Regions from separate parts of the Lysinibacillus sp. NPDC096382 genome, predicted to be linked through region 2. Evidence: riboswitches for the same ligand, from Rfam matches in the RefSeq annotation. Region 2 holds a riboswitch; the other holds the start of a gene.
What was found. A riboswitch is a leader RNA that binds a small molecule or an ion and turns the genes downstream of it on or off. The one in region 2 is predicted to bind FMN.
Positions count from the first base shown of each region.

Region 1: it holds a riboswitch for FMN, as region 2 does, so the genes downstream of both, ribE (riboflavin synthase) here and ACIQZA_RS02465 (ECF transporter S component) in region 2, are expected to answer to the same signal.

Region 1 is NZ_JBIWFC010000014.1:110,104-113,534, reverse strand. Features, by position in the region: gene ACIQZA_RS18210 (SDR family NAD(P)-dependent oxidoreductase) at 296-874, shown strand; FMN riboswitch at 1,073-1,198, shown strand; FMN riboswitch at 1,324-1,449, shown strand; gene ribE (riboflavin synthase) at 1,591-2,229, shown strand; partial or broken gene ribB (3,4-dihydroxy-2-butanone-4-phosphate synthase) at 2,365-2,958, shown strand; gene ribH (6,7-dimethyl-8-ribityllumazine synthase) at 3,010-3,431, shown strand, end outside.
Region 2 is NZ_JBIWFC010000001.1:517,356-520,786, forward strand. Features, by position in the region: gene ACIQZA_RS02460 (RNA polymerase subunit sigma) at 1-1,021, shown strand, start outside; FMN riboswitch at 1,274-1,471, shown strand; gene ACIQZA_RS02465 (ECF transporter S component) at 1,694-2,278, shown strand; gene ACIQZA_RS02470 (hypothetical protein) at 2,666-2,872, shown strand; gene ACIQZA_RS02475 (SH3 domain-containing protein) at 3,315-3,431, shown strand, end outside.

The DNA of each region.
Region 1 (3,431 bases), on a different contig from region 2:
CAATGACTCACAATATCACTATTATTTTTTAATGTCAAGCAGATAAAAAAATGCCATTATACAGTAACGTGCTAAATGACAAGAGGTTCCTTAATTATAGAGTTGCTTCTAATATGGCTTTTATTATTCTAAGTTAGTTATTGCTTAATTAAACTACTGTTATTTATTAATGTAAGTTTAGTAATGCAAGGGTGAAAATCAATGAATATTTCTTATAGAGAAATATTATGTCGGAAAGTTGCCATTATTACAGAAGAGATTGGGGTGTGTTCCTATTGAAGGGATATTCGTTCTAGTGGATGTTTCTAAAGTAGAGGATGTTCACAATTACGTACAGCAAGCTATAAACACGTATGGCCGTATCGATGTATTATTCAATAACGCTGGCATCATTCAAAAGTTTGCACCATTTACAACGGTTGAATTAGAAGAATACGATCGTTATATGGATATCAATGTAAAAGGTATTTTCCTAGGTATGAAATATGTCATTCCAGTAATGGAAAAACAGGGCAAAGGGGCAATTATAAATACTGCTTCATCTGCAGGTATTCGTCTAGAGCACAGTATTGCTGTATACTCCGCGAGTAAACATGCAGGTATTGGTTTAACGAAAGGTGCAGCAATCGAGTATGCAAATAAAGGTGTTCGTGTTAATGCTGTGTGTCCAGGTGGTATCGTTACACCATTATTCCATAGTGTTGGTGAAACGCTTGAAAAAACAGGATACGTACCAGAAGAAATGGCACGTGTACGCATGGGACGCCATGGTGAACCAGAAGAAGTAGCAGAAGTGGTCCTATTCTTAGCTTCAGATAAAGCAAGCTTCATGGCTGGTACTGTTGTCTCTGTTGATGGTAGTTTAACTGTATAATTTATTGCCTTTTTAAACAGTTACGCCTTTGGTCTTTTATAATGACCAAAGGCGATGGCTGTATTATCTTCATTTCAAGAGAAAACCCAACGTCAGTACAAATTTACGAAAGCGAAATTAGTTAGAGAAAAATTTTTTATTAAGAATTATCTGGATAATAAAATAAAATAGTGTTATCGTAAGAAATAGCTAAATAAAAATATCCTTCAGGGTAGGGTGAAATTCCCAATCGGCGGTGATGAAGAAATTCAAAGTCCGTGAGCGCAAGCTGATTTGGTGCAAATCCAAAACCGACAGTTATAGTCTGGATGGGAGAAGGGTAAAAGTGTGAGCTTTTTAAATTCGCTTGAGTTTATAAGGTTTGTTTGAGTATGCTTTTATGTTAACTACTTCCCATTTTATAGTCGGGAAGTAGTTTTTGTTTTATTTGGCTAAAAAATTGAATAGCAGTAGTTCTTCGGGGTAGGGTGAAATTCCCAATCGGCGGTGATGAAGAAATTCAAAGTCCGTGAGCGCAAGCTGATTTGGTGCAAATCCAAAACCGACAGTGACAGTCTGGATGGGAGAAGAACGATGAGATGACAGCCTATGGAAAAAAATTATATCCATGAGGTTTATTTGTTGACGTCTTATGTAGATAAACTCCCAAACCCCTTTTATTTAAGGGGTTTTTTGTTTGAACGGAAATTATTAAATGAATGAAAGTAGGTGAAAAAATGTTTACAGGAATTGTTGAGGATATTGGTACCGTAAAAACCATGCAAAGCGATCGTCAAAGTATGAAAATTACCGTTATTTCAAAGAAAATGGTAGAGGACGTAAAGCTCGGAGACAGTATAGCGGTCAATGGTGTTTGTTTAACAGTGATATATTTTAATGAACAAGAGCTAACGATGGATGTAATGCCTGAAACAGTGAGCGCAACAAATTTACAGCAGCTCGCAGTTGGAGATCCGGTAAATTTAGAGCGCGCTATGTCAGCTAATGGACGTTTCGGTGGTCATTTTGTATCCGGACATGTAGACGGGGTAGGGAAAATAGTGCGTAAGCGACCATTAGCAAATGCAGTCTATATTGATATTGAACTATCGAAGGGGTTAACGAGCTACTGTATGCCAAAGGGCTCCATCACAATTGACGGAACGAGTCTAACACTTTTTCATGTCGAGAAAAACGGTATCACAGTATCACTGATACCTCACACATACAAGGAAACTATTTTAGGTATGAAAAAAATTGGTGATCTCGTCAATATAGAAACCGATTTAGTTGGAAAATACATTTTGCATCAACTTAAGCGTGGACAGGAACCACCAACCATCTCAAGAGACTTCTTAGCAAAAAACGGATTTTGACTTCTTTCAGCAATTATTTTTGTAGCGACAGGTACAGAAGTCCAAACATCTGCTTTAAAGAAGTTAAAGATTCCTGACGCAATTATGCCGAGGCATAATGGATATAATACATTTTACGAACTGGAGGTGGCGATATTGCTACATTCAATTGATGAAGCAATAGAGGATTTAAAACAAGGGAAGATGATCATTGTAGTAGATGACGAGGACCGAGAAAACGAAGGGGACTTACTCGCACTTGCGGAATTTATGACCCCAGAAACAATTAACTTTATGGCGACTTATGGAAGAGGTCTTATTTGTACGCCGATTTCACAGGATCTTGCACAAAAATTAGCATTAAAGCCTATGGTTAGTATTAATACAGATAATCATCAAACGGCATTTACCGTTAGTATAGATCATGTAGATACAACGACTGGAATTAGTGCCTTTGAACGGGCAATGACTATACAAAAAATGCTAGAACCACAAGCGAAAGCTGCGGATTTTCGTAGACCCGGTCATGTATTCCCGTTAATTGCAAAGGAAAATGGTGTATTAGAGCGTAGAGGACATACAGAAGCTACAATTGATTTGGCCAAGCTATGTCATAGTATTCCTGCGGGCATTATTTGTGAAATTATGGGGGACAATGGCAAAATGCTACGCTTTAATGACCTTGTTAAATATGCAGCGCTACATCATTTAAAAATGATTTCCATAGAAGCATTGGCCACTTATCGTCGTCAACAAATAATGGAAGAAAATAAAATGTCTATATAAAAGGAGAAAAGAACAATGGGTAAAACATTTGAAGCACAATTAATTGGTACGGATTTAAAAATAGCAGTAGTAGTTGGTCGTTTCAACGAATTTATTACAAGCAAATTATTAGACGGTGCATTAGATGGTTTAAAGCGTCATGGTGTGGATGAGAATTCTATCGATGTAGCATGGGTTCCTGGTGCATTTGAAGTTCCATTCATTGCAAAACAGTTAGCCGAAACAAAGAAATATGATGCAATAATTGGATTAGGTACAGTAATCCGTGGCTCAACAACACATTATGATTATGTATGTAATGAATCAGCAAAAGGAATTGCTAATGTATCACTAACTACAAATGTACCTGTTATTTTTGGCATTGTTACTACAGAAAGTATTGAACAAGCGATTGAGCGCGCAGGGACTAAATCAGGAAATAAAGGCTATGATGCAGC
Region 2 (3,431 bases):
CGCTTTAACAGTATTTACAAGCTCGACGTTGCTAAATCATAATGATGCAAAAATAGACCAGGCTAATGCGCCTGAAACCTCTCAATATTCAACATCGCCAGACAGTCATGTAGCGAAAAGCTCTGTCAACCACGATAAGATGATGGAATCCAACAACATCGTAGCAGAACATTCAAGGATCATGTCTCTACGATCATCTGTTTATGAGGAAGATTTAACAGATGCAGTAGTGTTTCATATTGGTTTGGCAAATCGTGATAAGAATAGCGTACCGATGACGTATATCATTCCAAATGAACGAGTTGCTACTGATTTTCCGAAGAGAAAGCCTACAACATTACAAATGTATGAAAAGTATGCGCCGCAAATTGATGAGAAAGCAAATGGTTTTACTAACTATCATCCATATAAAGGAGAATTAAAGGAGAAGGGCGATAAACTAGTTCATGTATTGCCGAAGAAAAATGATTATGATGTTGCTTCAGCAGATACGAATGAATATTTAGACACTTTACAGGATACATTCTCAGATTCAGAGTATAAAGATGTTGAGTTTGAAAATTCTGATGGTACAGCCTACAAATTTTCTAAGGATGAAGAGTCAAGTAAGCCTATGGTCTTAACAAGCTCAAATCATTTTAATTATTATTTATATAAAGATGAAAATGGAGCTGAATATTTATCACCCGATACTCGTAAAACTTTTTCCACTGTAACAGAAGCGCTTACCGTTATGCGAAATAAAAATGATGATGTATACGTTCCAGTTGTACCGGAAAATTTAACATACACTGTGAAAGAAGTAGCAGAAGGTGTTATTGTTACATTTGATGAGCCGCTTGATTTAACGACCATGGATACTGTTCGGGCAACTCAAATGATAGAAGCTATGATGCTTACTGCTGCAAGTTTTGATCAACAAATACGTCTAGACAATGTTGTACAGGAAAGCTGGGAGGGATTTGATTTAAAGAAATTCTTGCCAAAGCCTGTAGGAGCCAATAAACGATATATGCCATAAACAGCCTAACAACAAATAAATATTTGGAGCATTCTCGCCGCTATATGTGCATGAATGCTCTATTATTTTTTTTGTAGCGAAAGCAAAGCGTCCTGTACAGAAGTGTCTCTCACCTCTAGAATGAGATGAATATGGACTTAAGCTACTTTTACGTGATTAAAGCATACAAGTTTAATCGGATTTTTTTAAGCAAAGCTATTTACTTTTCTCTAATAATTCATTATAGTAAGGCTATGAAACAAAAAAATAATGATTCATCTTCGGGGCAGGGTGAAAATCCCGACCGGCGGTAATAGAGTTGTAAATCGCTAATGTTTCCTTTAAGACATATTAGCTCGCATGATTTACGAAAGGCTCTTCAGCCCGCGACCTGTGCAAATGATTTTTTGCATGGCTGACTTGGTGCAATTCCAAGGCCGACAGTTAAAGTCTGGATGGGAGAAGATGGAGGTACGATCGTCATTCATTGTTATGAATTTAACTATGTACGAGCGTTTTTTCGATGTGATTTCACGCAGCGTATGCTCAGAAAATAGTTAATTAATGGCGTTTTTTAATCTTGCCTATTCTCCCTTATGCTCTTTTGCATAAGGGTTTTTTCATGATGATGATCGATTAGGTCGTAACCTTTCTTCTTGCGAGATTGAATCAGCAAAGAGGAGAGAGTTTTCTATGAAGAAAAATGTTAAACTTCAATCGTATATTACGATTGGCATGCTGAGCAGTATTTCGTTTTTATTAATGCTTTTTAATTTCCCGATTCCGCCGTTTCCAGCGTTTTTGGAAGTGGACTTCAGTGATATGCCAGCATTACTAGCGGCGATTACTATGGGACCTATAGCCGGTATTTTAGTAGAATTATTTAAAAATGTGTTGGACTGGGTTTTCTCAGGCACGCCAACGGGAGTACCGGTAGGACATATTGCGAACTTTGCAACAGGTATTTTATTTATTCTACCAGTGAGCTTTGTGTTTAATCGCTCCAAAACAGTTAAAGGCCTTATCGGAGGTTTAGCTGTTGGAACAATTGTAATGGCAGTAGGAATGAGCATTCTTAACTATGTTGTATTTTTACCTATGTACACTTACTTTTTAGGTATGGAGCCTGTTGTAGGTGATTCACTATATAAAATGATCGTAGCTGGTATTTTGCCATTTAACATTGTGAAAGGTATTTTAATTACCATCATCATGGCATTACTATTCACAACAATGCGTAAATGGATTCATCATCAGCGTTCCATGTATATGAGTTAATTTCGAGAATAAAGTATGATTTAGGATAGTGTTCAAGTAATGACACCTTATTGGACTGTTAAAGTCTAGGAGGTGTTTTTTTGTTGCTTAAATTTGCAATTGCAGATTTTTTAGATGAGAAAGAGTTACAGAATTTAAGCAATATACACTGACCTAACAGGGAAAGATGGTATTAAGGTAACACAATTATCAGATGATATTGACGAATCTCAATCGAAGGAATTTTTTAAAAGATATAGTGGGCGATATACATGTAAGAAACCACTTCTACAATACAATCGAAAGGGAAAAGAAGGTCTAATGTTCTCAAGGGATGATACATTACCTATAAGTGTATTTGAATTTACTCGTTGTGTATTGTGTGATGAAATCGGGGTTGATGGGTTTTTGATTTACTGTTATCTGAAATATCGTAGCAAGATGTTTGGTTATGCTCCTGCAACTGTATTCAACAATGAGATTATTGACGTTGTTGGTTTTAAAGAGAGAAGAATTCGTGCATTGATTCAGAATTTAGAACTAGCAGGTTTGATTGAGGTTGATAGAAAGGTTTCGAAGAAAGATGGTTCTTTTGCTAAAGAGCAATACCTATAAAATCATACATAAGGGAAGGTAATTCCTCCCTCTTTTTATATACCACTAAAGTGCGAAGGTGACATTTTGGTATGTTGCTTTTAGATTCCAAAGTAACTCAATTGTTTCAACTTTGAGTCAGCTTACAACAACAATCGTAGCAAGCTTACAGAGCCATTTAACGAGCTTGTAAGAGTTGATAGATTTTGCTTGGGCTTGTTTCAAGGGACTTTAGGAAGCTTACCTATTTCGCGAAAAAAAGTAAAAATCCAACAATCACTATTTACAAACTTTTCACCGAATTAAAATTAAACAATATATGTTGGAGCTATTATTTATCGCTCAAAAGTGTTAAATGAAGGAAAGATTGACTATTACCCCTATCTCAAATATTGGGTTTATGATAACATATATTTGAATCTTTTAACTTTAAAAAATATGAAAGGAAGTGTAATAATCACATATGAAAAAGATATTGAAACCATTGATTAGTGTTATTGCCATTGGTACCCTCTCTCTATCTATAAACATAGATAAAAATGTATTAGCTAATAATATTGCAAATACATGTGAGTATGAT